Linked DNA regions of Pleomorphomonas sp. T1.2MG-36. The protein of the gene in region 2 interacts with the protein of the main gene of each other region in a pairwise test. Links are inferred from orthologs where the notes say so. Each region holds a gene or a part of one and is shown on either strand. Other genes may lie near its edges. The genes, in order: leuS and ligA.

What was found.
Region 1: the proteins of ligA (region 2) and leuS interact in binary tests that used the Escherichia coli proteins (3 or more experiments, as listed by UniProt). The link is inferred for Pleomorphomonas sp. T1.2MG-36 from one-to-one orthologs.

What each region holds. Positions count from the first base shown.
Region 1 is NZ_CATNLY010000045.1:44,571-59,269, forward strand. Bases 6,785-9,964 are described here. They hold leuS (leucine--tRNA ligase), read right to left. Parts: upstream 9,604-9,964; coding sequence 6,985-9,603; downstream 6,785-6,984. Other genes in these bases: lptE (LPS assembly lipoprotein LptE), read right to left, coding at 6,785-6,998; QQZ18_RS17845 (NmrA family NAD(P)-binding protein), read right to left, coding at 9,785-9,964. Also shown: 23S rRNA (pseudouridine(1915)-N(3))-methyltransferase RlmH, read left to right, coding at 1-190; QQZ18_RS17805 (murein hydrolase activator EnvC family protein), read left to right, coding at 292-1,641; QQZ18_RS17810 (S41 family peptidase), read left to right, coding at 1,638-2,969; QQZ18_RS17815 (divergent polysaccharide deacetylase family protein), read left to right, coding at 3,109-4,230; QQZ18_RS17820 (RNA pyrophosphohydrolase), read left to right, coding at 4,238-4,744; QQZ18_RS17825 (RNA pyrophosphohydrolase), read left to right, coding at 4,741-5,313; holA (DNA polymerase III subunit delta), read right to left, coding at 5,414-6,460; more of lptE, read right to left, coding at 6,465-6,784; more of QQZ18_RS17845, read right to left, coding at 9,965-10,627; QQZ18_RS17850 (DUF523 domain-containing protein), read right to left, coding at 10,685-11,194; QQZ18_RS17855 (DNA translocase FtsK 4TM domain-containing protein), read right to left, coding at 11,275-14,112; QQZ18_RS17860 (aminotransferase class I/II-fold pyridoxal phosphate-dependent enzyme), read right to left, coding at 14,121-14,699.
Region 2 is NZ_CATNLY010000001.1:1,105,206-1,119,670, reverse strand. The notes cover bases 4,616-7,561. They hold ligA (NAD-dependent DNA ligase LigA), read right to left. Parts: upstream 7,194-7,561; coding sequence 5,037-7,193; downstream 4,616-5,036. Other genes in these bases: QQZ18_RS05215 (hypothetical protein), read right to left, coding at 7,264-7,561; QQZ18_RS05225 (hypothetical protein), read left to right, coding at 4,616-4,799. Outside these bases: QQZ18_RS05235 (bifunctional metallophosphatase/5'-nucleotidase), read right to left, coding at 88-1,722; QQZ18_RS05230 (ATP-dependent helicase), read right to left, coding at 1,861-4,287; more of QQZ18_RS05225, read left to right, coding at 4,584-4,615; more of QQZ18_RS05215, read right to left, coding at 7,562-7,833; QQZ18_RS05210 (AsmA family protein), read left to right, coding at 8,103-11,768; QQZ18_RS05205 (GNAT family N-acetyltransferase), read left to right, coding at 11,765-12,292; QQZ18_RS05200 (dihydrofolate reductase), read left to right, coding at 12,283-12,804; FtsH protease activity modulator HflK, read left to right, coding at 13,006-14,130; protease modulator HflC, read left to right, coding at 14,130-14,465. UniProt on the Escherichia coli protein: DNA ligase that catalyzes the formation of phosphodiester linkages between 5'-phosphoryl and 3'-hydroxyl groups in double-stranded DNA using NAD as a coenzyme and as the energy source for the reaction.

The DNA.
Region 1 (14,699 bases), on a different replicon or contig from region 2:
CGGCACGCCGAACGCCGTCCTGATGATCGGCGGACCGGATGGTCATGGACAGGAGCTCCTGTCACGCGCCGGCCACCGCATTTCCTTTGGGCGGCTGACCTGGCCGCATCAAATCGTCCGCATTCTCGCCGCAGAGCAGGTTTATCGTGCCGTCACCATTTTGAGCGGCCATCCCTATCATCGCTCCTGACCCGCCGACGCTTCGTCTCTCTTTGGTTGACGAAGCGTTAACGGAAAGGCCGATAGGGTCGGCCGCTCGACCGCACCGCCACCGGACAGCCCCTCTCGTCCATGCCGCTCGAAACGCGACGCCCCGGAGTCTGCCGCCTCGTTATCGCCGCCATTCTGGCGGTGCTGCCCGGTCACGCCGTTTCTCAGGACAGCTTGCCGGCGGAGGCGACCGCCTTTGCGCCGGCGACCGTCATGACGACGCCCGCGGCACTCTCGGGCAACACTGCCGGTACTGAGCAAATGGAAGCCGAGCGGGCGTTGAAGGATCAGGAGCTGGCCAAGCTGCGCGGCGCCATGGAGCTGTCGGCGGAAAAGCAGGCGGAGATAGCGGCGGAAATCGCCGGTCTGTCACGTGATCAGCAGGCCCTCAGCGATCAACTCGTCACGTCGGCGGCCCGCGTTCAGGCGCTCGAACAATCGATTACCGACAGCGAGGAGCGTCTCGCCCGGGGAGCCGACAACGAAGCGCGCATCCGTGTCTCTCTCGCCGCCCGCCGCGACGTCCTGATCGCCGTGCTCTCCACCGCTCAGAGAATTGGCCGCCAGCCGCCGCCGGCGCTCGTTGTCAGCCCCGAGGACGCGTTGAAGGCCGTCCGCTCGGCGGTGGTGCTCGGCGCCGTGCTACCCGAAATCCGCATCGAGGCCGAGGCGCTGCAATCCGACCTCGATGCCCTCGTCGCCGAACGGACTCGCGCCGCGGCCGAGCGCGATCGTCTTCGCGCCGATGCCGCCGCGATCGCCGAGGAGCGCCAGCGCCTGACGCTGCTCATCGACAAGAAGAAGGCCGATAGCGAAGCGCGCGCGGCCGACCTCGCCGCCGAAAAGGCGAAGGCCGAGGAACTGGCGAAAAATGCCCGCAGTCTCGAGGACCTGATTGCGGGCATGAAGAAGGCTCTTCCCGCGGCCCGTCCGGAGTCGCCCGCCGCCACCGCGCCCGCCCCGGGCAGCCGTCTCGGTCCGGCCATCGCCTTCGCCGACGCCAAGGGGCGGCTGATACCGCCGGTGCGCGGCGTCAATCTGCAGTCCTACGGGGATGACAACGGACTTGGCGGCCTCTCTCAGGGCCAAGCCATAGCCACCCGCGCGGGAGCACGCGTGGTGTCGCCAGCGGACGGTCGTGTCGTTTATGCCGGGCCGTTCCGGTCCTACGGACAGCTCTTGATCCTCGATGCCGGCGACGACTATCATGTCGTGCTTGCCGGCATGGAGCGGATCGACGTCCAGCTGGATCAATTTGTTTTGACGGGCGAGCCCGTCGGTGTCATGGGAAACCAGCGGTTGGCCAGCGCCGCCGTATTGGATGCCAGCGTTACGCAGCCCGTGCTTTACGTCGAATTTCGCAAAGGTGGAACTTCGATCGACCCCTCTCCCTGGTGGGTCGCGTCGCAGGATCGGAAGGTCAGCGGATGATCAAAAAACTGTCGCTACTCGCAGCGGGCGCCGTTCTCGGCGCCGGCATCACCACACTGACCCTCGAGCACCGTCTGCCCGGCTTCGGGTCGGCCGTGGCCGCCGGCGTCGACACCTATCGCCAGCTCAACCTGTTCGGCGACGTGTTCGAGCGCATCCGTTCGGACTATGTCGAGGAGCCCGATGAACCGGCGCTGATCGAGGCGGCCATCAACGGCATGCTGACTTCGCTCGACCCGCATTCGAGCTACATGAATGCCAAGAGCTATCAGGACATGCAGGTCCAGACCAAGGGCGAGTTCGGCGGACTCGGCATCGAGGTCACCATGGAAGACGGTGTGGTCAAGGTGGTCACACCGATCGACGACACACCCGCCGCCAAGGCAGGGATCCGCGCAGGCGACCTGATCACCGCCATCGACGGCACCGACGTGAAGGGTCTCACCCTCAACGACGCCGTCGACAAGATGCGGGGACCGATCAACTCGTCGATCACCCTCACCGTGGCGCGCGGCACCGACAAGCCCTTCGACGTCAAGATCGTTCGCGACGTCATCAAGATGCAGTCCGTGCGCTACGAAGTGAAGGACGATGTCGGCTACATCCGTGTCTCCCAGTTCACCGCTCAGACCTTCGACGGCCTCAAGACGTCGATCGACAAGATCGTGGCCGCCGTCCCCGACGACAAGCTCAAGGGCTACGTGCTCGATCTGCGCAACGACCCAGGTGGCCTGCTCGACCAGGCGATCGCCGTCTCCGACGCCTTCCTCGACAAGGGCGAGATCGTCTCGACGCGCGGTCGTCAGGATAGCGACACCCGTCGCTACGCCGCCAAGGCTGGCGAACTGGTCGGCAACAAGCCGGTGATCGTGCTCATCAACGGCGGCTCGGCCTCGGCATCCGAGATCGTGGCCGGCGCGCTGCAGGATCACCGCCGGGCGACCATCCTCGGCACGCGGTCCTTCGGCAAGGGCTCGGTGCAGACGATCATTCCGCTCGGCTCGAACGGCGCCATCCGCCTGACCACCGCGCGCTACTACACGCCGTCGGGCAACTCGATCCAGGCCAAGGGCATCCATCCCGACATCGAGGTCCTGCAGGACCTGCCCGAGGACCTCAAGAACCAAGTGACCGAGACCAAGGGCGAGGCTTCTCTGAAGGGCCATCTCAAGAGCGAGACCGAAGGCACCGAGGCGTCCGGCAGCCAGGCCTATGTGCCGGCCGACCCCAAGGACGACAAGCAGCTCAACCTGGCGCTCGATCTGCTGCGCGGGCTGCAGGCCAACGCCGCCTTCCCGCCCAAGGGCGACGATCCCGTCGCCAACTGAGCCGAAGACCAGCGATAACGACGGGCCGGAGATCTTCTCCGGCCCGTTGCGTTTCGGCGGCATACCGCGCCGCCGAGGATTGAACTAAGCTTCGAGGGACCGAATCAGGACGGTCGCCTGTAGCCGGATCTCGCGCGCCATGAACGACCTCACCAATCCTCTCGGCTTCGGTGGCTCCGGCAGCCGGAAGTTTCGCGTGCCGGTGGGCGCCATCGCCGCCGTCGTCACGGCTTGCCTCTTTGCCGGTCTTGCCGTCTGGCTGATGGTCGTGAACGACCCGCTCGGCGGCGAACCCTATGCCCGCGCCAAGATCGAGACGTCGGAAACCGGCTACGCGCGTGCCGACATCGCCACGGTCGGCGTGAAGTCCGGCACTGGCGAACTCCTGCCGCCACCGAGCGAAACCAAGCCGGAGGCAGGCGTGACCGTGGAAGGACCTTCGGGCACCGAAAAAGCCGTGGCCTTGCCCGTCGAAGCCGACACCGCCCTTGTCGAAGCATCGCCCTTCGGCCCGCTGCCGCGCGTTGCCGCCGACGGTCGGCGGCCAGTCGACGTCTACGCCCGCCCGGTGCCCGGCTTCGTCGGCGCCTCACCGAAGATCGCGATCGTGGTCGGCGACCTCGGCCTCAGCCAGACAGGAACCCAGGAGGCGCTGTCCTCGCTGCCGGCCGAGGTCACGCTCGGTTTCGCCCCCTATGGTGCCAGCCTCGATCGTTGGACCGCCAAGGCACGGCAGGACGGCCACGAGCTGCTGCTGCAGGTGCCTCTGGAACCCTTCGACTATCCGGACAATGACCCGGGCGAGAACACTCTGCTCGTCGGCAAGGATGATCGCCAGAACATCGAGAACCTTCATCGGGTGATGGGGCGTTTCACCACCTATGTCGGCGTCGTCAACTACATGGGTGCCCGGTTTACGTCCGAAGCCGCCGCGCTCGATCCGGTGATGCAGGAAATCGCGTTGCGTGGCCTTCTCTATCTGGACGATGGCAGCTCGCCGCGTAGCATTGCCGAACAGTCTGCCGGCAAGTTCAAGACTGCTTTCGCCAAGGCCGATCTCGTCATCGACGCCGTGCCGGCGCCTGCCGAAATTACCGGCCGCCTCGCCCAGCTCGAACAGATCGCCCGGACACGTGGCCTTGCCGTCGGCGTCGCCAGCGCCCGGCCGGCGACGCTGAAGGCGCTCGCCAGCTGGACGACCGGCCTCGATGGGCGCGGCATCACGCTTGTGCCGATCACCGCCATTCCGCAGCAGAATTGAGCCCCTCATGACCTCCCGAGCCGACCTGCCCTACCGCCCCTGCGCCGGGGCCGTGCTGATCAACCGCGCCGGTCTCGTCTTCGTTGGCCATCGTGCCGACCTCGAAGACACGCTGGATGCGGCCCCCTGGCAAATGCCCCAAGGCGGTATCGACGATGGCGAAACGCCGCTCGAAGCCGCACGGCGCGAGCTTTGGGAGGAGACCTCGGTACGAACGGTCGAGCTCCTGGGCGAAGCGCCGGACTGGTATCGCTACGACGTGCCCGACGATCTCGCCACCGGCCGTTTCCAGAAGAAATGGCGCGGCCAGACGCAAAAATGGTTTGCCTTCCGCTTTCTCGGCCAGGATGACGAAATCGACATCCTGAGCCCGGGCGGCGGTGCCCATCCGGCGGAATTCTCCCGTTGGGCCTGGAAGCCGCTGTCGGAGGTCCCGAGTCTCGTCGTTGCCTTCAAGCGCCCGATCTACGAACAGATCGCCACCGCCTTCGCTGGTTTGGCGGTGCCCGCTTGACCGCCCGTCTTCCGGCCGCCCTCGCTCCGCCGGATCCAGCCGAGCGCGAACCTCTCCTGCCTGATCTTCCCTACCGCCCGAACGTCGGCATCTGCCTGTTCAATGCGGAAGGGCTTGTCTTCTCCGGCCGGGCCTATTCCAATCCCTTCGGCTGGCCGGACCCGGAAGTCTTCTTCGAAGGAGCCGATTGGGCTTTGCCCCAGGGCGGCATCGACCCCGGCGAGGACATCGTAGCGGCGGCACGGCGCGAGCTTTGGGAGGAGACCGGCGTTGCCAGCGTCGAGCTGATCGCCGTCACGGACGATTGGTGGAGCTACGATTTTCCGGCTCGCGGCGCCCGAATTCACAAGCTGTACCCTTTCCGGGGTCAACGGCAGCGCTGGGTGGCCTTCCGCCTCGCCGGTTCGGAAGACGAGATCACGGTCGCCGCCGCCCATACCGAGGAGCCTCCCGAGTTCCTGGAGTGGCGCTGGCGACCACTGACCGAACTGCCGGCAGTGTCCCCACTGCATCGGAGGCAACAATATGCTCGGGTCTTGAAAGCCTTCGGGCATATAGGCCCGGCTTGAAGCCAGGGGCGTCGTCCGACCGGAGTGAGACGGGAATCGATACTGCGCAAGCGGGACTTGGAGCGCCGATCTGTCTGATTCGGTCAAACCGAACGGCGCTCTAACGACGGCGTCTGCCAGCCGCTTGATCGGCGGCGCGAGCGAGCGTCAGAAGCGTCTCGCCGACGATATCGGCGGAAAGCGACGGGTTGAGGCGAGCATCGCGCGCCGCTTCACCCAGAACGATGATTGCCCGCGCGAGCCGTGCCGGTGACCACAGCCCAAGCGCTGCCTCCACCTTGCCCTTGCGCTTGAAGAAAACCGGCGGCCGGGCACCATTCACCGCATCTCCAGGGGCAACGCCACCATCGACGGCGGCACGCAACTCGTCCAGCAACATGAAATGCCGAAGCGCCGCACCGGCGATCTGGCCGGCATCGACGCCTTCGGCCCGTGCCTTGGCCAGTCCCTCGACCAGTGCCGGCAGCATGCCTCCAGCAGCTGCATCGATCACTTCGTCGACGGCAAAGGTGGAACTGTCGCCGATCAGCGTTTCGACGTCGGCAAGCGTGATGGTTCCGCTGCCATGGGCGTGCAGGCAGAGCTTCTGGATCTCGCCGCGCGTCATCAGGCGATCGCCCCCCAGAAGCGACACCAACAGAGCGCGCGCTTCGGAAGCTATGGAAAGGCCAGCCGTTCTGACTTCCTCGTCGACCAACGCACCGATCGACCGCTCGTCGTCGGCAAAGCACGGTATGGCGTAGGCCCGGCTCTCCTGCTCGAACAGCACTCTCAGCGGACTTGATTTCTTGAGATCCCCCGCCTCGACGACGATTGCCGTGTCGATCGGCGGCTCCTTGAACAATGCCCGGAAACGGCCGGCAAGATCGGCGCGACCGCCACCATCGCGGACGAGAATCGCGCGTCGGCTCGAGAACATCGACACTGCATAGGCTTCGTCGGCGAGCCGTGTCGGGTTGGCCGTCAGTTCGGACGCCTCGATGCGCACCAACGCGAAAGGGTCGCTGGGATCGGAAAAGGCCGACGCAATAGCCCTCGCCCGTTCGGAAACGAGCCCGGTATCCGGCCCGTAGACCAGATAGAAGGTTATGTCCTGCGGCGGCCGCGCAACGAGGCGATCGGCCTCCTGGGCGCGCGCCGCCACCATCGCCTTAATCCTTGCCGATCAGCGCCGAGGCAAGACGCAGCCGAATGTCGGCCGCCGCCGCACGCGCCGCCCGGTCCTCTGCATCCTGCTGGGCCCGGACGTTGGCATAGCGTTGCGAACCGACGTCGAAAGACGACGTGGTATAGACGTTGTCCGAGGTGATCACCCGGCGCGTGGCAATTTCGGTCAACGTATAGGTGACGGTGAGCGATACCAGCCTGGCGGCCGGAATACCCTCGCGGGCACGGATGGCGAGGTCAGTAACGCGCGTCGTCAGGATGAGATCCAGACGATACTTCGGCTCGACCAGGGCACCGCCGCCGCGCAGCTGGAAGATCAGCTCATTGATCAGCGCCTGCGGCACACGGTCGGTCTGTCCCTTGATGGCGATCGAAGCGAGCTCGCTGACTATGGCCGGGTTGCCGCCCGCCGCCACAGAACCGGCCGGCGCGTAGACCGGCCGAACCTGACAGGCGGCGAGAAAGCCGGCGGCCATGAGCAACAGGGCGCCGCGGCGGAGCATATCAGACGACCACATTGACGATCCTCTGGGCGACGACGATGACCTTCTTCGGGCTCTTGCCGTCGAGCGCCTTGATCACGGCTTCGAGCTTCAATACCTCGGCTTCCACCTCGGCCGACGAAGCGGCACGCGCCACGGTCACGTCGGCGCGCTTCTTGCCGTTGACCTGAACGGGCATCGTCACTTCGTCCTCGACCAGCAACGACCGGTCGACAACAGGCCAGTCGGCATGGGCCACCAAACCGTCGTGACCGAGAGCTGCCCAGCTTTCCTCGGCGAGATGCGGCGTCATCGGCGCCATCATGCGGACCAACAGGCCGGTCGCCTCGCTCAAGGCGGCAGCGGCGGTGCCATCGGCAGCCAGCAGCGCCTTCTCATTGGCGAGTGCGCCACCGAGCGTATTGACCAGCTCGTAGATCTTGGCGAGCGCCACGTTGAAGCGCAGGCCTTCGATGCTCTCCTCGACGGCGGCCAAAGCCTTATGCGCCGCCTTGCGTAGCGAAAGCGCCAGCTTGTCGCCGCCCTCGGCGCGACCGGCGGTGGGCACCAGTTCCGACGCTTCGGAGACGATACGCCAAACGCGCTGCAGGAACCGCGCAGTACCCTGGGCGCCCGCCTCGGTCCACTCGACATCACGCTCCGGCGGGCTGTCCGACAGCATGAACCAGCGAGCGGTGTCGGCACCGAAACTGTCGATGATGTCGGTCGGATCGACGGTGTTCTTCTTCGATTTCGACATCTTCTCGATCGGGCCGATCTTGACCGGCGCACCCGAGGAGATCAATCGCGCCTTGCGAGCACCGGTTTCCTCGACGATTTCGACATCGGCCGGCGACAGCCACTCACCATCCGCTGACTTGTAGGTCTCATGCACCACCATGCCTTGGGTGAACAGGCCCCGGAACGGTTCGTCGAAACCGACATGGCCGCACTTCTTCATCGCGCGGGTGAAGAAGCGCGAATAGAGGAGATGCAGGATGGCGTGCTCGATGCCGCCAATGTACTGGTCGACCGGCAGCCAGGCATTGACCACTTCCGGCACGGTCGGCGTCTGGGCGTGCGGCTCGGTGAAGCGGCTGTAGTACCAGGACGAATCGACGAAGGTGTCCATGGTGTCGGTCTCGCGCCGTGCCGGCTTGCCACACTCTGGACAGACGCACTTCGTGAACGTCGGGTGCCGGTCGAGCGGGTTGCCAGGACGATCGAACTCGACGTCCTCGGGCAACCGGACCGGCAGGTCCTTGGCCGGAACCGGAACCACGCCACACGCCTCGCAGTGAATGACGGGGATAGGGCATCCCCAGTAGCGCTGGCGCGAAATACCCCAGTCGCGCAGGCGATAGTTCACCTGCCGCTTGGCCGACGGCGCGCCATGAAGCGTCGTCGTTTCGAGCTTGCTCGCCACGAGATCCTTTGCCGCCTCGACTTCCATGCCGTCGAGGAACGCGGAGTTATAGAGCTTGCCGTCGTCGGTATAGGCGACATCGCCCACCGCGAAGGCGGCGGGGTCGGCTCCCTCGGGCAGCACCACCGGCGTGACGGTGAGAGCATACTTGCGGGCGAAATCGAGGTCGCGCTGGTCGTGCGCCGGGCAGCCGAAGATGGCGCCGGTGCCATAATCCATCAGCACGAAATTGGCGATGTAGACCGGATAGCTCTTGCCGTTGAAGGGATGCTTCACCGAAAGACCGGTCTCCATGCCCTTCTTCTCGGCCGTCTCGAGCGCTGCCGCCGAGGTGCCGATACGCCGGCACTCTTCGCAGAAGGCGGCGACCACCGGATCCTTTTCGGCCAGCGCCCTTGCCACCGGGTGATCGGCGGAAAGCGCCAGGAAGCTCATGCCGAACAGCGTATCCGGACGCGTCGTGAACACCTCGATCGTCGGTTCGCCGGCCACCGCCGCTCCGTCGACCTCGAACCGGACGCGCAGGCCTTCCGACCGGCCGATCCAGTTCTTCTGCATGGTCCGGACCTTCTCCGGCCAGCGGTCGAGCGTATCGAGGGCGGAGAGCAACTCTTCGGAGTAGTCCGAAATCTTCAGGAACCACTGCGTCAGCTCGCGCTGCTCAACCGGCGCGCCAGAGCGCCAGCCACGGCCGTCGATCACCTGCTCGTTGGCGAGCACGGTCATGTCGACCGGGTCCCAATTGACCTTGGACTTCTTGCGGTCGACAAGGCCGGCCTTCATGAAGTCCAGGAACAATCTCTGCTGCTGCGTGTAGTAGTCCTCGTCGCAGGTAGCGAACTCGCGACTCCAATCCAGCGACAGCCCCATGCTCTTCAGCTGGCTGCGCATGGTGGCGATATTCTCGTAGGTCCACGTCTTGGGGTGAACGTGCCCCTTCATCGCCGCGTTCTCGGCCGGCATGCCGAAGGCGTCCCAGCCCATGGGATGCAGCACATTGAAGCCCTTGGCGCGCTTGTACCGGGCTACGACGTCGCCCATGGTATAGTTGCGCACGTGCCCCATGTGGATGCGGCCGGACGGATACGGAAACATCTCGAGGACATAATACTTCGGACGCGGATCGTCGTTCTTCGTCTCGAATACCTTGGCCTCGTTCCAGGCCCTCTGCCAGCGCGTTTCCGCTTCGCGCGCATTGTATCGCTCGGTCGCCATCGTCTCGTCTTCTGCTCTGATCCACGCCTGTCGCGGGGTCGGCAGCGCCAAGGGCGCGCGGCCGCGCGAAAACTCACGGCATGACCATCATCAGAAACGGTCCCTAGGGTCAATGCTCTGGAGCACCGAGGCCGGTGTTTTCCGTCCGACCGCGGCGAGATCGACGGAATCGAATCAAGGATCAGGTGCCGACGAAATCCGTCGCATGGTCCTTGACGAAGGTTTCGAAGAAGCGCGGGGGCCGGCCGGTCATCTTCTCGACGGCCGGACTGACGATCGATGCCTTGCCGCCACGGATGGTCTCAAACTCGGCGATACGCTCGGAAATCAGTTTCTCCGGCAGCCCTTCGGCAGCCAGACGCGCCTCGTAATCGGCAGCCGCGATGGTCCTGAAGACTACCGGACGCCCCATGACGTGGCTCATCACCTCGGTGGCACGCGATAACGGCAGCGCGGCCGGTCCGGTGAGCACGAGGGTCTGGCCGTCGAAGTCGGAACTGGTCAGCGCTGCGGCCGCCGCCGCGGCGACGTCGCGACCATCGACGAAGCTGATAAGCCCCTCGTCGGTTGGCAATTCCAGCTCGCCGGTTCGAATGGCATCCTTCCAGACCGTGCGGAAGTTGTCGGCGAACCAGTTGGCGCGAAGAATGACGAAGGGCAAACCGGAGTTTTCCAGCACAAGCTCAAGGCGCCGATAGGGGTTGTCCTCGGAGGTATCGGCGGCGATGGTCGACAACAACACCGCCTTCACCTTGCGATCGACCACATGCCGCATGACCGGCATCAGGGCGGCGATGACATCGAGCGGGGCCGATGGCATCAGCACGAAAACGCGGTCAACTCCCTCGAAAAGCGGCGCGATGCTGGCAGGATCACGGTAGTCGAACCGAAGAACCGAGGCGTCCGGATGCGTCTGTCCGTCCAAAGCGGCCGCTTTCACGGTTTCGCCCTTCGTCACCAGCTCGGAAACGACCAGCTGACCGATGGTACCGGTGGCACCGAGAACGAGAATGCTGTCTGCCATGGGGGTCTCCGTCGGGAAGTCCGTTGCGGCCGCAGGGCCGGCGCAAGAGACAACGCCCTACCCCGCATAGGGTTCCCGTAAGGGAGAGTTCGCCATCGCTTCGGCAAGGCGATCGATCTCGTGGTCGGCGTAAACGTCGATGCCATGGGCGGCGAGAAGCGCGGCAACGACGCCGCTTCCAACGATCCGGCGCCCCGAAAAAGTCCCGTCGTAGATGCTGAGGCTGCCGCAGGAGGGACTGCGATCGATGAGGAGCGCGCGGCCACAGCCGGTCTTCCGGGCGAGATCGAGCGCCGCCTCCGCACCGGCAAGGAAAGCGGCCGTCACATCCTCGCCGGTGGCTGCCAGCACGCGCGCCGTCCCGGCCAGCACATCTTCGCCGGACCCACCGACAATCTCGGCGGCGGGTCGCGGCACGGTAAGCTCGCCCAACAACTCGGGACAGACCGGCACCAGTCGCCCTTCAGCCTGCCAGCGATCGATACGCGAATCGGCAAGCCGCTTTCCGGATCCGTCATAGCGGACAGGCCGACCGAGCAGACAGGCGGAGATCAGGATACGATCCATCGGAGCCACCGCTAACATGACAAAGGGCGCTCCCCTCGCCTGAGGGAAACGCCCTGTTGTCTCGTTTGTGAGGACATCCGTCAATCTTCGCTGGTGCGCATCAGGATCTCGCGCTTGCCCGCGTGGTTGGGAGGACCGACCAGCCCTTCCTTCTCCATCCGCTCGATGAGAGAGGCGGCGCGGTTGTAGCCGATGCCGAGCCGGCGCTGGATGTAGCTTGTGGTCGCGCGCTTGTCGCGCAGCACCAGCGCCACAGCCTGTTCGTAAAGGTCGGCATTTTCATCGACCGGAGCCGATTCGCCGCCGCCGCTCTCTTCCTCGTCGTCGGCTGTGATCGCTTCGAGGTAATCGGGCGTTCCCTGCGTCTTGAGGTGAGCGACAATCGCCTCCACCTCGCCGTCGGAAACAAACGGACCGTGGACGCGCTGGATGCGGCCGCCACCCTGCATGTAGAGCATGTCGCCCTGGCCGAGGAGCTGTTCGGCTCCCTGCTCGCCGAGGATGGTACGGCTGTCGATCTTCGAGGTGACCTGGAAAGAGATACGGGTCGGGAAGTTGGCCTTGATCGTACCGGTGATCACGTCGACCGACGGACGTTGCGTCGCCATGATGACGTGAATGCCGGCGGCGCGGGCCATTTGGGCGAGACGCTGTACCGCGCCCTCGATTTCCTTGCCGGCCACCATCATCAGATCGGCCATCTCGTCGATGATGACGACGATGAACGGCAGCGGCTTGAGTTCCATCTCCTCGGTTTCGAAGATGGGTTCGCCGGTCTCCTTGTCAAAGCCGGTCTGGACGGTGCGGTTGATGCTCTCGCCGCGCTCGATCGCCTGCGCCACGCGGGCATTGAAGCCCTCGATGTTGCGCACGCCGACCTTGGACATCTTCTTGTAGCGGTCCTCCATTTCTCGGACCGTCCACTTGAGAGCCACCACGGCCTTGCGCGGATCGGTGACCACCGGCGTCAGGAGATGGGGAATGCCGTCGTAGACCGAGAGCTCCAGCATCTTCGGATCGATCATGATCAGCCGGCACTCCTCGGGCGTCATCCGATAGAGGAGGCTCAAAATCATCGTGTTGATCGACACCGACTTACCCGAACCGGTCGTGCCGGCCACCAGCATGTGCGGCGTACGGGCAAGATCGATGATCACCGGCTCGCCACCGATGGTCTTGCCGAGGGCCAGTGCCAGCCGTCCCTTGAACTTCTCGAAGTCCTGGCTGGCGATCAGTTCGCGCAGATAGACCATCTCGCGCCGCTGGTTGGGCAGCTCGATGCCGATGGCATTCTTGCCGGGAATGACGGCGACGCGTGCGGCAACCGCGCTCATCGAGCGGGCGATGTCGTCGGCCAGGCCGATGACACGGGACGACTTGATGCCGGGCGCCGGCTCCAGTTCATAAAGCGTCACCACCGGCCCCGGGCGAACGTTGAAGATCTCGCCCTTGATGCCGAAGTCTTCGAGCACGCCTTCCAGCAAGCCGGCATTCTGCTCCAGACTGTCCGGCGTGTACTGAACGCCATTTCCGCCCTTGGGTTCGGCCAGGAGCTCGATGGCCGGGAACTCGAAACGGGCCTCGTCGAGCAGCGACAGCTGCGTGCCACCCTTGGCCCTTTTGCTGGGCTGCATCGGCGGCGCGGGCGCCTTGACGCGGGCCGCCGGTTTCTCCTGCGGCGCGGCCGACTTGCCTATGCGCGAAGCAGGACCGCGAAGCGGAGCGGGACGCGGCTCGAAGGCGCGTGGCGCCGGCGCCACGGCGACCGGCTCCGGAGGCGAAATCAACTCCGTCTCGTCGTAATCGGACAGGCGGTCGTCAAGATCGAACGGCGGCGGATCGTCGTCCTCGTCTTCCTCGACCACCGCTTCCGGGGCCGCGGGCCGGGGCCGCTCGACTGGAGAGAAGGAAGGTTCGACGCGGCCGACGCGCCGCTCGGCAACCGGCGGCTCGTAGTCGTCCTCATCCTCGTCATCGGCAACGGGCGCAGCAGCGGGGCGCGGCCGGCCGGCAAGGGTTGGTTCGGCCCGGCGCGAGACCGGCGGCTCGTAATCGTCCTCGCCCTCGTCATCATATTCCTCACCCGGATAGGCGAAGGCCGGACGATGGAAGAGGCGGCGGGACAGGCTGGCGCGCAGCGTCAGCCACCAATGGCCGGCGACCCCGATGAGGGCGCCGATGCGGCTTTCGCTCCCGTCCTCTTCCTCGTCGTCTTCATCGTCGTCGACAGCCACCACGGGATTGACGATACGATGACCGGGCACGCCCGAAGCGTAGATCATGGCGGCCAGCGCCAACGGACCGGTGACGATCAGCACAATGAGTCGCAGCGTGTCGGTAAGGATGCCGTTATTGAAAGCGGCCGGCAGCTGGAGCATCAGATCGCCGATGGCGCCACCAAGACCGGTGGGCAAAGGCCAGCCGGTGGTTGGCGGCAGGGCGCCCATGAACGCGGCGCCGATCAGCGTGCCGATCAGCCAGCCGATCAGCCGGTTGCGCGCCACGTGCGGAATGCGGCCGATGGTCAGCTGCCAACCCCAGATCACCACGGGCGCCAGGAACAACGCCGCATTGAGGCCGATGAGCTGCATGATCAGGTCGGCAACCACCGCGCCGGCCGGACCCATGACGTTGCGTGTCGGTCCATCGGCGATATGGCTCCAGCTCGGATCGTCCACCGACCAGGTGGCAAGCGCCGCCGACAGAGCCGCGACACCGGCGATCAGCATCAAGCCCGATGCGCCGGCGATGTTGCGCAGCATCGCCTGCCGCAAGCGATCCTCGCGCGTCGGCGCCGCGCGCCGCATCCGCTTGTCGAGTTCCTTGAGATTGGCGGCGCGGCGGGCGTTGACCGGGCGCGGCTCGTAGGGGCCGTCGAGCCGGCCGCCGGTCTCGCGAAGACGGGGACTGGTCCTCATTTCTGCTCTCATGACAGAACCTCCGAGAGACGGCTCAGCGCCTCGCGACTTGTCTCAAGGCTTTCGACCATGGCGATGCGAACAAAGTCGGCCCCAGGATTGATGCCATCGGCATCCGTTGCCGACAAATACCCACCCGGCACAACCTTGACGCCCTGCTCTTTCCAGAGCCGGGCCGTCACCTCTTCACCGCCGCCCCAACGACTGACATCAAGCCAAAGGAAGAAGCCGCCGGGCGGCACGAGATCCGGGAAACGACCGCCCAGCATCTCCTGGGCGGCAGCATACTTGAGATCGTAAAGCCGGCGATTTTCACGGACGTGTGCCTCATCGGCGAGCGCGGCGACCGCCACTGCCTGGATTGGCATCGGCACCTGGGGCGCCGTCACGTTGCGCAAGGCTGCCCACGCTTTCAGGAAAGCGGGGTCGCCGATCGCGAAACCGCATCGGGCACCGGCAAGATTGGAGCGCTTGGACAGCGAGTTGAAGGCAACGACGCCCGACAATTCGCCGCTGATGCCGAACGCCGCGGCAAGCACGCCGTCGGGCGCTCGGCCGCGCCAGATTTCCGAATAGCACTCGTCGGA
Region 2 (14,465 bases):
TCGGAAGGATTTGCGTCCCTCGCAAACGCAACGACGGGCGAAGCCTGAAGCTCCGCCCGTCGCGTCGATCACATGCCCTTGGGGTGCCTACTTCTTCGGCGGCACGTAGTCGGCCGGCGTCGCGTCGGTGATGCGGCCGTCGGTGTAGGGTTTGTAGGGATTGTGGGTGGTCAGATACTCGGCCACCACGTCCTCCAGGTTCGGTCCGAAGTCGTAGGCGTTGACCGCCTTGTCGGCGAAGGTCTTGAAGCCGTCGCCGCCGCCACGCACGTAGTTGTTGGTGACGACGCCGTAGGTCTTGGCCGGATCGAGCGGCACGAAGCCGTCGCCATCCTTCACCTCGACGGAGGTGATGCGGCTGCCGACCGGCTTCGACCGATCGAAGGTGTATTTCAGGCCCGAGACCTGCGGGAAGCGGCCGGCGCCTTCGTCGACCTCGCTGACGCCGTTCTCCAGCGCTTCCTTGATGCCGGCGCCGTCGATCTGGAAGGTGGCGATGGTGTTCTGGAACGGCAGCACCGTCAGCACCTCGCCCATGGAAACGTCGCCGGCGTCGATCGACGCGCGGAGGCCGCCGCCATTGGCGATGGAGATGGTGATGCCCTGGCTGGCGACGCGGTCGAGCGCCGCGTCGGCGACGAGGTTGCCCATGGAGCATTCGACGGCGCGGCAGGACTTGCGATCGCCGTCGATGGCGTCGGCGGCCGATCCGACTACCTTGGCCTTCAGTTCCTCAAGCGGCTTGCCGAGTTCCTTCACGCGTTCGGCGTAGCCCTCGTCCGGCGTCACCGAGGCGTCGAGCAGGATCGGCGCGCCCTTGGTGGCGGTGACGACGCCCCTGTCGTCGAAGTTGACGGTGAGGTCGCCGAGATACTTGGAATAGGCGTAGGCGGTGACGATCGGCACCTCGATGCCGGACGGGTTCTTCACCAGCGTCGGATAGGGGCCGGACGCCTTGTCGTCGGTGGAGGACAGGTAGGTGTGGCTGTGGCCGCCGACGATGACGTCGATGCCGTCGACCTTGGCGGCGATTTCCTGATCCTTGACGTAGCCGACGTGGGTGAGGGCGACGATCTTGTTGACGCCCTCGGCCTCGATCTCCTTCACCGCCTTCTGGAGATAGGTGATCTCGTCCTCGAAGGTGATGTCCTTGCCGGGCGAGGAGGTCTCGGAGGTGTCCTTCGCCAGCACCGAGACGACGGCGACCTTCTCGCCGCCGATCTCCTTGATGATGTAGCCCTTGTACTTGCCGTCGAGCAGGGAGCCCTTGGCGCTGACGGTGTTGCCGGAAATGATCGGGAACTTCACCGCGCCGATCAGCTTGTCGAGCTCGGCCGGGCCGTCGTCGAACTCATGGTTGCCGATGGCCATGGCGTCGAAGCCGATGCCGTTCATGAACTCGGCCACCGGCGCGCTCTTGAAGGTGCTGTAGTAGAGCGAGCCCTGGAACTGGTCGCCGGCGTCGAGCACCAGGAGGTTGGCGCCGTCGAGTTCCTTGCGCTTGTCGTCGATGGCGCTCTTCACGCGGGCGATGCCGCCGAAGCACTCGCCGGCGTCGCTCTCCTTGGCCGAGCAGGTGGAATCGAACTTGTTGATGGCCTCGATGCGGGAATGGAAGTCGTTGATGTGCAGGATGGTGAGCTGGAAGTCGGCCAGTGCCGTGCCGGCCGAAAGCGCCAGTGCGCCCGCCGAAAGAATGCCGATGGCCAGTCTTTTCGTCATGCTCCTGTCTCCCCGTTCGTGCGGCGCCAGTTCCTGCCTGAGCCGCCTAAGCAATCTTGGCGTGCCTGGACGCCCGGACTCAAGCGCCAATACGCAGTTTTGCACGGTGAGGAGAGGCTTTTATGACGATGTGGGCGCTCACGCCTTGTCGAGGAAGCTGTCCACCACCCGCTTCTGGCCGGCCTTGTCGAAGTCGACGGTCACCTTGTTGCCTTCGACGGCGGAGACCGTGCCGGGGCCGAACTTGACGTGGAACACCCGGTCGCCGACGCCGAACTTCGGCGCCCCTGATACCACCGACTTGGCGATCAGCTCGCCCTCGATCAGCTTGGGTTGCGCCCGGCCATAGGACTGCTGAGCCGGCGAGGAGAAGCCGCCACGGCCGCCCGCCGCCTGACTGCCGGCTTTCTGGGCCTTCTGGGCGCGCTGCCAGCCGGGCGTCTCGTAGTTGGACTGGAAGCGCTCGACGCTGTCGAAGCGCGAGGCGCCGTAAGGGTTCTGGCGGCCGAAGGACGAGCCGTAGCCACCGTAGGCGCTGCCGGTTTCCTTGATCTCGACATGGGCGGCCGGCAGCTCGTCGAGGAAGCGGGAGGGGATCGACGACTGCCAGGAACCGTGGATGCGGCGGTTGGAGGTGAACCAGATCAGGCAATGCTTCTTGGCGCGCGTCAGGCCGACGTAGGCGAGGCGGCGTTCCTCTTCCAGGCCGGCTCGGCCGCCCTCGTCGAGGGCGCGCTGATGCGGGAATAGGCCCTCTTCCCAGCCGGGCAGGAAGACGGTGTCGAACTCCAGACCCTTGGCCGAATGCAGCGTCATGATGGAGACGGCGTCGAGCTCCTCGCCGCTGTCGCGGTCCATCACCAGGGAGATGTGTTCGAGGAAGCCTTCCATGCTCTCGAACTCGTCCATGGAGCGGATCAGTTCCTTGAGGTTTTCAAGGCGACCCGGCGCCTCGGCCGAACGGTCGTTCTGCCACATGGCGGTGTAGCCGCTCTCGTCGAGGATCAGCTCGGCAAGCTCGGTGTGCTTCATGGCCGGCACGAGATCGCGCCAGCGCTCGATGCTGGCCAGGAAATCGCGCAGGGCCGTGCGCGTCTTGCCCTTGAACTCCTCGGTGGCGACCAGTTGCCGTGTCGCCTCGGTCAGCGGCACCGTCTCGACACGGCCGTAGTCGTGCAGCGTGCGGACGGAGGTGTCGCCGATGCCGCGGCGCGGCGTGTTGACGATGCGCTCGAAGGCGAGGTCGTCGGCCGGCTGCATGACGACGCGGAAATAGGCGAGGGCATCGCGGATCTCGGCCCGTTCGTAGAAACGCGGGCCGCCGATGACGCGATAGGGAATGCCGGAGGTGACGAAGCGGTCTTCGAACTCGCGCATCTGGAAGGAGGCACGCACCAGGATGGCGATGTCGTTGAGCGGCGTTCCGCCCCGCTGAAAACGTTCGATCTCGTCGCCGATCGACCGCGCCTCCTCCTCCGAGTCCCAGGCCGAGGCGACGAACACCTTGTCCTCGTCGTCGGCCTGCGGCAGGTCGGTGAACAGCGTCTTGCCCAGGCGCGCCTCGTTGTGGGCGATGAGGTGCGAGGCGGCGCCGAGGATGTGGGCGGTGGAGCGATAGTTGCGCTCGAGACGGATCACCTTGGCGCCGGGGAAGTCGCGCTCGTAGCGCAGGATGTTGTCCACCTCGGCGCCGCGCCAGCCGTAGATCGACTGGTCGTCGTCGCCGACGCAGCAGATGTTGTGCGAGCCCTGGGCGAGAAGGCGCAGCCAGAGATACTGGACGACGTTGGTGTCCTGATACTCGTCGACCAGGATGAAACGGAACCGCTTGTGGTAGTCGGCGAGAACGTCTGGGTTCTGGCGCAGCAGCGTTACCGCTTCGAGCAGCAGGTCGCCGAAGTCGACGGCGTTGAGCACCTTGAGGCGCGCCTGATAGGCGGCGTAGAGCTCCCGCCCCCGGCCGTTGACATAGGCGCGCGCCTCGCCCTCGGGAATGTCGGCCGGCCTCAGGCCCTTGTTCTTCCAGCCATCGAGCGCCGAGGCGAACTGCCGGGCCGGCCAGCGCTTCTCGTCGATGCCGTCGGCCTGGATCAACTGTTTGATCAGGCGGATCTGATCGTCGGTGTCGAGGATGGTGAAGTTGCTCTTGAGGCCGACAAGCTCGGCATGCTTCCGGAGCATCCGCACGCCGATCGAGTGGAAGGTGCCGAGCCATGGCATGCCCTCGACGACGCCGCCGACCAGCTTGCCGACGCGCTCCTTCATCTCGCGCGCCGCCTTGTTGGTGAAAGTCACCGACAGAATTTGCGACGGGAAGGCGCGGTGGGTCGCCAGAATGTGGGCGATGCGGGTGGTCAGGACGCGCGTCTTGCCGGTGCCGGCACCAGCCAGCACCAGCACGGGACCATCCAACGTTTCCACCGCCTCGCGCTGCTCGGGGTTCATGCCCTGGAGATAGCCGACGGCGCCTGTGCCGGGTCGCGCGGCGGCCATGGCCCGGGCGGCGATGCCCAGCGAGGGAGAGGCGTCGAAGTCGGTGTCGTCGTGATTCTGGGAAGCAGTCATGACGAGAACAATAAAGCAACAGGGCGTCGGGGGCGAGAGTGTCGTGCGCCGGGCCGGGATCATTCTCCCTGAGGCCCGTGTCGGTTAATGATTGGTAATTCGCTCGGTATTTTTCACTAACGTAGCGTATTTTCATGCAGTACGTCAGGAAAGCGAAGGATTTCCATTTGTTCCGTGCGCCGCTTTGTTGATGTTTGAAAGGGAGTTTCTGGTTTTCGTTTACCGGTCCTTCAAGGATTGAAGGTTAAATCGTCTTGTCGGCCGCCAATCAGGCCTTTTCTCGATGGAGAGAGGACATGACCATGACCTCCGATGGGATACCTTCAGGAATCAATACCTATTTCCTGGGAGCCTTTGCGACCAAGGCCGGCCGTACGCCGGTGGTCATCGCGGAGGACGCGGACAACGATGCCTGGCGGCTCGAACCCGGTCACTTCCTGGACACGGCAGGCGGTCTCGTGGCGGCGACGCCAGAGCTGGCATCCCTTGCCATCTCCTGGTCGCGCGGCTGAGCGCATGCGGAGATATTCGACCGGCCGCGATTCCAAGCCCGATTTCCGGGCTTGTGGCGCCCACAGATATCACGGCGTTGGCGAGGAGCGGCTTTCACCGCCAACGCCCTGGCTTTCCTCAGGACGGAGATCGACGCGACAGTTTTGCTGGATCTGCTCGGAGCCTTTGACTCCGAGCTCTCGCAGACAAGGTCGCCTGCCGATGCCCGGCTCGTTTCAAGCCGAGCTGTCGGGCGTCTAAAGCCCCCTGATCCTTTCCAGCCAGGCGTCCTCGTCGATCACCTCGATGCCGAGTTCGGACGCTTTGGCGAGCTTCGAACCGGCGCCGGGGCCGGCAACCACCAGATCGGTCTTCTTCGACACCGAGCCGGCCACCTTGGCGCCCAGACGCTCGGCGGTGGCCTTCGCTTCATCACGCGTCATCTTCTCCAGCGAGCCAGTGAACACCACCGTCTTGCCGGCCACCGGGCTGTTGGTGGTCACCGGTGCTTCGGCGTCGAGCGGCGTGATCTCGTTGAGCAGGGCGTCGATGGCGACGCGGTTGTGATCCTCGCCAAAGAAATCGGTCAGCGCCTCGACCACCACGGCTCCGACGCCGTCGATGGCGTCGAGCTCGGCCAGCGTCTCCGGATCGCGGTCGGCGGCCTTCTTCATGGCGTCGTAGAAGTGCTCCCACGAGCCGTAGGCGCGGGCGAGCAGCTTGGCATTGCCCTCGCCGATGTGGCGGATGCCCAGGCCGAAGATGAGGCGGTGCAGGTCGATCCGCCGCCGCGCCTCGATGCTCTCGAACAGATTGCGCACCGATGTCGCGCCGAAGCCGGGGAAGTTGGACAGGCGATTGAGACCGGTGGCTTCGCGCCGGGCGAGGGTGAAGATGTCGACCGGCGTGCGGATCGACAGGTGCTCGTCCTCCAGCGCGTGGAAGAACTCGATCTGCTTGTCGCCGAGGCCTTCGATGTCGAAGGCCTGACGCGCGACGAAGTGCTTCAGGCTTTCCACCTGCTGGGCCGGACAGATCAGGCCGCCGGTGCAGCGGCGCACGGCGTCGGTCTTGCCGGTCTTCTCGTTGGTGTCGCGCACGGCATGGCTGCCGCAGCGCGGGCAGAGGGTGGGGAAGGCGTAGGGCACCGCATCGGCCGGGCGCTTGTCGATCAGCACGTCGACCACCTGCGGGATGACGTCGCCGGCCCGCTGGATCACCACCGTGTCGCCGACGCGGATGTCGCGACCGTCGCGCAGCGGCAGGCCATCCTGGCCGATGCCCTTGATGTAGTCCTCGTTGTGCAGGGTGGCGTTGGAGACGACGACGCCGCCCACAGTCACCGGTTCCAGCTTGGCGACCGGCGTCAGCGCGCCGGTGCGGCCGACCTGGATCTCGATGGCCTTGACGGTGGTGGAGGCACGCTCGGCCGGGAACTTATGGGCAGTGGCCCAGCGCGGCGAGCGCGAGCGGAAGCCGAGGCGTTCCTGCAGCGCGAGGCTGTCGACCTTGTAGACGACGCCGTCGATGTCGTAGCCGAGATCGGCGCGCTGGCTCTCGATCAGCCGGTAGTGGGCGATAAGCTCCTCTTCCGAATGGCAGCGCGCCATCAAGGGATTGACCTTGAAGCCCCATTCTTCGAAGCGCTTCACCGTGTCGTATTGCGTCCGGGCCAGCGGCTCGGACAGGTCGCCCCAGGCATAGGCGAAGAAGCTGAGCGGCCGGCCGGCCGTCACCTTCGGGTCGAGCTGGCGCAGCGAGCCGGCGGCGGCGTTGCGCGGGTTGGCGAACAGGCGGCCGCTCTCGTTCATCATCCGCTCGTTGAGGGCGGCGAAGTCGGCCTTCTTCATGTAGACCTCGCCGCGCACCTCGACGACGTCGGGCGCGCCGGCCGGCAGTTCGTCGGGAATCTCGGCAATGGTGCGGACGTTGGCGGTGACGTTCTCGCCGGTGGTGCCGTCGCCGCGCGTCGCCGCCGTGACGAGGCGACGATCGACGTAGCGCAGCGACATGGAGAGCCCGTCGATCTTCGGCTCGGCGGTGAAGACGGGCGTTTCGCTGGCGCCAAGGAAGCTCTTCACCTGCTTGACGAAATCACGGAGGTCGGCCTCGCTGAACAGGTTGTCGAGCGACAGCATCGGCCTGACGTGGCGAACCTCGGAGAAGACCTCCGAGACCGGGGCGCCGACCTTGAGCGACGGCGAATCGGAGCGGACGAGTTCGGGAAAGCGCGCCTCGATTTCGCGGTTGCGGCCGCGCAGCGCGTCATAGGCGGCGTCGGAAATCTCCGGCGCGTCCTTGGCATGATAGAGCTCGTCGTGGTGGGCGATCTCGGCGGACAGGCGCTGGAGTTCGGCGGCGGCCTCGTCCTGGGTGAGGTCTTCGACGGGAATGGAATTGGTTTCGGCCGACATCGCGCGTCTCTCGTGGGGACTCTTCTCGGCTCCGGTTAAAGCCGAATACCCGGGCGGGGCGCAAGTTCTCTCAGAGGCCCGCGACAGCCGTCGTCATCATCAGCGTGCCGGCGAAGGCGGCAAGCACGGCGGCGGTGGCCCGGTTGAGGGTGCCGGCGCCGACGCGATGGCGCCCGAATCGGCCGATGGCGAGGCCGGCAAGGCCCCAGGCCACCGTCGCCAGGGCGATGGCCGCGGCCGTTCCGGCGAGCAGAGCCGGAGACGGCAGCCCGGGCGGCAGGATGGCGAAGGCAAGCACCAGCGCCTTCGGATTGATGAGGGTGATCAGGAACAGCCGGCGCGTCGGCAGGGCCGCTCCGGCGGCGGGGTCGGCGCGCCAGAGCTTGATCGCCGACACCAGAAGCGCCGCCGAGGCCAGGAGTTTCAGGATGGGAGCGGCGGTGGGCAGGACTTCGGCGAGCGTGCCGGCGCCCAGGCCGAGCAGCGTCAGCGCCAGCCCGTAAGCCGCGAGAACCGCGGCCAGCGCGCCCAGCAGCCGGACGGCGCCGCCCGTCGCGGTCGCGGCGGCGACCAGCGCGTTGGTCGGTCCCGGCAGGAGCAGCAGCAGGAGGGCGGCGGACAGCGTTGCGGCAAGCGTCATGACGGCTCACGGGAGTGAAAAAGGTCACTCCGATTACCATATTTGGGCGACGCCGACAGCCGAGACGAACCCGCGCCGAATGGTGAACTATGTCTTAATCCTCGTTTCCCAGCGGCGTTCCGATTTGCTAAGTCTTTGGGAGAGGGCGCCGGTGCCGTGGTGCGAACCTTGCAAGGCGGCACGATGACGGGGCGGGGCGGCGCGTGGCCGAAGATGAGCCGCGCCGACGCCCACAAGGTGGGTATACGGGAGCCAAGACGCTGAATTCGTTGTATTTCGGTATCGGATTCACGGTCATTCTGGCGCTCCTCGTGGCGCTGGTCGGGCCGTTGTTTGTCGATTGGACGGCCTATCGGGCCGCTTTCGAAACGGAGGCGGCGCACGTTCTGGGACACAAGGTGTCCGTTCGCGGGACGGCCGACGCCAGCCTGTTGCCCTATCCCTCGCTGTCCTTCTCCGACGTGGTGATCGGCGACGACCCCAACGCGCCGCTGATGACCGTCGGCCGCTTCAACATGGAGATCGAGCTTTTCCCGCTGCTGTCGGGCGAAATCCACGTCACCGAGATGCAGGTGGTGCAGCCCGAGCTCAACGTCCGCATCGACGACAACGGCGCCTTCGAATGGATGGCCGCCGAGGGCGGCATCGGCATCAATCCCAGCCGGGTGATGCTGTCGGGCGTCGACATCGAGGACGGCCGTATCGTCATTGCCGATGCGCGGCACAGCCTGCCCGTGGTGGTGGATGGCATCAAGGCCCGCCTCGATGCGCCGGCTCTGGCCGGCCCCTACAAGGTGGAAGGCACGGCACGGGCCGGCGGCGACACCTTCTCCATCAAGGCGGCCACCGGCGCCGCCGACGGCAGCGGCGCCTTCGCGCTCAAGGCCAACGTGCGCTCGGCGGCCCACCCGGTGGCGGCCAGCTTCGACGGTCAGCTCAAGTTCGCCAACCATCGGCCGACCTGGGCGGGCAAGGCGACGCTCGACCGGGTGATCGCCAAGGAAGACAAGGCGACTTTGCCCTGGTCGCTCAGCGCCGATCTCGACGTGTCCAACCGGGCGGTGCTCGCCAAGGCGCTGGATTTCCGCTACGGCGCCGAGGAGCGACCGTTCACCATTTCCGGCGCGGCGACGCTGGACCTCGCGGCGGTGCCGAGCTTCGAGGCGGTGCTGTCGGCCCGCCAGATCGACCTCGACCGCACGCTGGGCGCGGGGCCGGACAAGCCGGTTTCCCTCGATGGTGCGCTCGCCGCTTTCGGCGCCGCCATCGCCGGCCTGCCGGTGCCGAGCGTGCCGGGCCGCATCGGCTTCGACATTCCCGGCGTGGTGGTGGGCGGCAGCATCATTTCCGATCTGCGGGCCGACCTCGTGACCGCCGCGTCCGGCTGGACCATCGACACGCTGGAAGCGACGCTGCCGGGCAAGTCGTCGCTCACCGCGCGCGGCCAGCTCGCCACCTCGCCGACCATCGGCTTCGACGGCGAGGTGACGCTCGCCTCCGAACAGCCGGCGACGCTGGTCGCCTGGTGGGCGCCCAACCGGCCGAAGGTCGGCCTCGATCCCTTCCGCTTCTCGGCCAAGGTGGCCGCCTCGATGGATGGGCTACGGCTCGATGAGGTCGACGCCCGCCTTGACGAGGGCCGGATCAGTGGCTCGCTCGATTTCTCGCCCGGCGTCGCCGGCCGCAAGCCAAGGCTGACGCTGTCGCTCGACGCCGACCAGTTGAGGCTCAGCGACGTGCAGACGGTGGCCGGCCTCGCAACCGGCCAGGGCGCCGGTGCCGACGTGGTGGTCAAGGCCGCCGTGGGGGCGCTGATCGCCGGCGACACCCGCGCCGAGGGCTTCGACGTGTCGGCCTCGCTGGTCGACGCCACGCTGGACGTCGACCGCCTGTTCGTCCGCTCGTTATCCGGCGCCCGCGTCACGGCGGCCGGAACCATCCGCGACGTGACGACCACGCCCGACGGTTCGATCCAGATGCGCGTCTCGGCCGAGAAGCTGGACGGCATCGCCGATCTTGTCCGCGCTCTCGCGCCCAATGCGCCCGTGGTCGGCTTCCTGCGCGACGCCGCGCCCCACCTTGGGCCGGCAAGCATCGAGGGCACGGTGCTGGCCAAGGCGTCCGGCGATGGGACCGACGTCAGGGTGGAACTGAACGGCTCGGCGGCCGCCACCGACATACGTGGCGAACTGGCCTTCAAGGGGCGCGTCGATGCCTGGGACGCCGCCGACATGTCCTCGGACATCAGCGTGACCGGCCCCGACGGCGCCGAGCTGATGCGCCAGTTCGGTCTTGAGGTGCCGGATGTTGGCCAGACGGGCGCCGGCAGCCTGACGCTGTCGGCCATGGGCAAGTCGAAGGACGGGCTCGCGGTGGTGGTGCGCGGCGCCATGGGGCCCACCGAGGTGATGCTCAACGGCTCGGCGACGCTCGTGCGGGGCGCTGCGCCGAGCGCCGAGCTCGACCTCGACCTGAAGTCGCCGGACGTCGGCTCTCTCCTGGTGCTGTCGGGCAACGTCGTCCAGGGCGTGATGGGATCGACGCCGGCCGATGTCGCCGCCCACCTGTCGATCGGCAACCGCAAGGTTCGGGTCAACCGCATCGAGGGCAAGCTTGCCGAGGTGCCGACCGTCGGCGACATCGACATCGACTTTGCGCCCGCCGTGCCGAAGGTGACGGGCAATCTTTCCTTTGACGAAGGCTCGCTTGCCGGCCTCGGCGAGGCCGTCCTCGGGCCGGCCTCCTTCGACTTCCCGATCGTCCAGAGCCGCAATCCCTGGCCGGAGGCGCCATTCGGTTCGGCATTGATCGACGGCTTCGACACCGATCTCGCCCTCAAGTTCGGCCGGCTCGATATCGAGGGTGGCCCGGCCGCCAAGAGCGTGTCGCTGTCCTTGTCCAGCAATGCATCCGGCACGGGGCTCGACGGCATCGAGGCGACGCTGGCCGGCGGCAAGCTCTCCGGCGATCTGATGATCAAGCGCGATCTCGACGGCACGGCGGGCATATCCGGCACGCTGCGCCTCGACGGCGCGGCGGCGGATGAACTCGCCTGGAGGCGCGACGAGCGGCCGCTGGTCACCGGCGCACTGGGCGTCGACGTGCAGATCAACGCCACTGGACGGACGCTGGCCGGCTGGATGTCGTCGCTGACGGGCGGTGGCAGCTTCTCGCTCAGGGACGGCCGGCTCGCCCACATGACGACGCGGGCGTTCGATCAGGTGATCCGGCTGGCGGATGCCGGCAAGGACCTCAGCGAAGATCGCATCCGGCAGGCCTTCACCGACAATGTCGACATGGGCGATCTCGCCTTCGAACGGCTCGACGCCGCCTTCACGCTGGCCGGCGGCACGCTGAGGGCGCCCAACATCGTGGTGACGACGAAGGACGGCGCCAGCTCCGGCTCGGCGACGGTGGACCTCGCCCGCCTCAGCGTCGACAGCGAATGGCGCCTGTCCCACAATGCCGGCGACGCAGCGGTCGGCGGCGGCGTGCCGCAGGTTTCCGTGCTGTTCAAGGGGCCGCTCGGCGGTCCATCCCGCCGCGTCGACGTCACCGCCTTCGCGTCCTATCTCGGCATTCGCGCCCTCGAGAAGGAGACGCAGCGCGTGCTGACGATGCAGGCCGACATTCTCGAACGCGAGCTTCTGTCGCGACAGGTGTTGCGCGATCGCGAGGCGCTCGACCGTCGCAACCGGCTGATGCTGGAAGCGCGCGAGCGCGCCGCGGCGGCCGCGCTGGCCGAGAAGACCAAGGCGGCGGCGCTCCTGGCCGCCCAAAAGGCGAGGGCGGACAAGGCGGGCGGCGACCCGCTCGACGCCATCGGCAAGATGTTGGAGAATACCGCGCCGGCGGCCCCCGGCACCAAGCTCAAGGAGCTGCCGAAGTCCGACGTCGGTCTGCCGCCGGGCGGTGTGACGGAGACTGCCCCATGAGCCCATCGTCCCCTCGTCTCGGCCGCCACGCCCGGCGCCCCAAGCCGACCACGCGTGCCGCCACGCCCGACGACATCGAGGTGATCGCCGGCTTCATCCGGTCGCTGGCCGCCTACGAGAACCTGTCGGAAAAGATGGTGGCGACGCCGGAGGACTATGCGGCCGCCTTCTTCGGCGACGATCCGCGCGTGTTCTGCGAGCTCGGTTTCATCGGCGACAAGCCGGCCGGCATCGCCGTGTGGTTCTATTCCTTCTCGACCTTCCTCGGCCGTCACGGGCTCTACCTCGAAGACATCTTCGTCGATCCGGCGGCGCGCGGGCAGGGCGTCGGCAAGGCGCTGCTGGCCCGGCTGGCCCGGCGCTGCGTCGACGAGGGGCTCGGCCGCTTCGAGTGGACGGTGCTCGACTGGAACAAGTCGGCCATCGACTTCTACGCGGCGATGGGCGCGCCCCTCAACGATGCCTGGGTACCCGTGCGCATGACGGGCGAGGCCATTGAGAAGCTGGCGAGGGAATGCCCGTGACCCGGCCGCTTCTCGATATCGTCGTCGCCATGGCGGAGAACGGCGTCATCGGTCGCGATGGCGGCATGCCCTGGCATCTGTCGAGCGATCTCAAGTATTTCAAGGCGCTGACGCTCGGCCGCCCGATGGTGATGGGGCGCAAGACCTTCGAATCCATCGGCAAACCTTTGCCCGGACGCCAGACCTTCGTGGTGACGCGCGATCCGGGATTTGCGCCCGACGGCGTCACCGTGCTCTCCGACCTCGACGCGGCGCTTGAGGCGGCGTCCGCGAGCGCCGGGGCGAAGGGCGTGCCGTCCTTCGTGGTGGCCGGCGGCGGCGCTCTCTACGCGGCGACGATCGGGCGCGCCGATCGGTTGTTCATCACCCGCATCGCCGCCTCGCCGGAGGGCGACACCCGCTTTCCGGCGGTCGATCCGGCGCTCTGGCAACTGGCCGCCAGCGAGCCTATGGTCCGTGGCGAGCGCGACAGCGCCGACGCCACCTTCGAGACCTGGGTCCGGCGCCGCTGACGCCGTCGAAAGAATCAGCTCACGAACGGTTGATCGGCGACGCCTCGCACCCCAAATGGCGTTTGATCTGTATGCGCATTGATGACAGGGGGCTCGCCTCCTATGATCGCGCCAGACCAAGCCGGAGCGTTTCCCGGTCGGCGGCCTTGGCAGGCCGGCGGGGAGCGCTCCAGATTTTTGCATTCGGAGGAAGGGACCCATATGCCCTGGAGCAATCAGAGTGGTGGCGGCGGCTGGAAAGGCGGCGGCAATGGACCGTGGGGGCAGCCGCCCCGGGGGCCGCAGGGCGGCGGGGGCAACGAGCCTCCCGACCTTGAGGAACTGCTCCGACGCGGACAGGACAAGATTCGTCGGCTTCTTCCCGGCGGCGGTGGCGGACGGCCCGGACAGGGCGAGCCCACCGGCATGCTGACGGCCTTGCCGCTGATCGCGGTGGCCGCCGTCGGCTTCTGGCTCTATCAGAGCATCTACGTCGTCCAGCCGGATCAGGTCGGCGTCGAGCTGCTGTTCGGCAAGGTCAAGCCGGAACTGAACGAGCCGGGCATTCATTTCGCCTTCTGGCCGATCGAACAGGTCGAAACGCCGGCGCTGCTCAAGGAAAACCAGGAAGTGCTCGGTGGCGTCGCCGCCGGTGGCGCCGATTCCATCATGCTGTCGGGCGATCAGAATCTCGTCAGCGTCGAGTTCTCGGTGCTCTGGCGCATCGCCGACCCCGTCAAGTATCTGTTCCGCGTCGCCGACCAGCCGGACATCGTCCGCAAGGTGTCGGAATCGGTGATGCGCGAAGTGGTCGGCCGCACCCGCGCCGACGAGTTCCGCACCACCGGCCGCGAAGTGGCCCAGACGGCGGTGCGCGAGCGCATCCAGCAGACGCTCGATTCCTACGATGCCGGTGTGTCGATCACCGCCGTCAACGTCACCCGCGCCGATCCGCCGCTCGAGGTGCAGGACGCCTTCGGCGAAGTGCAGCGCGCCCAGCAGGACCAGGACAAGTTCAAGCAGGACGCCCAGGCCTATGCCAACAAGCGGCTCGGCGAGGCGCGCGGCGAGGCTTCGCAGATCCGCGAGGCGGCGCTCGGCTATCGCGATCAGGTGATCGCGGAGGCGACCGGTGGCGCCCAGCGCTTTACCTCGGTCTACGAGCAGTATGTCAAGGCGCCCGAGATCACCCGCGAGCGCATCTATCTTGAGACCATGGAAGGTGTGTTCTCCAAGACCAACAAGGTGATCCTGGACAGCGGAGCCACGCAGGGCGTGCTGCCCTACCTGCCGCTGCCCGAAGTCGGGCGTCCGACGACCCCCTTGAGCACGGGAGCCGCCCAGTGATGCGCACGATCGCCTTGCCCTTCGTCCTGATCGCTCTCGCGGTCATCGCGCTGGTCGTCTACTCGTCGACGTTCATCGTCACCGAGCGCGATCAGGCCATCCAACTGCGCTTTGGCGAGATCCAGCGCGTCATCACCGAGCCCGGCATCTACTTCAAGCTGCCGACCAACACGGTCGATAGCGTGCAGATCGTCGACAGGCGTCTCAACACCATCGAGATTGACAACAACGTCGTCCAGGTTCGCGACAGCCGCCAGTATGTGGTGGACGCCTTCGCGGCCTATCGCATCGTCAACGTCCGCGCCTTCCGCGAGAGCGTCACCGGCAACATGGCT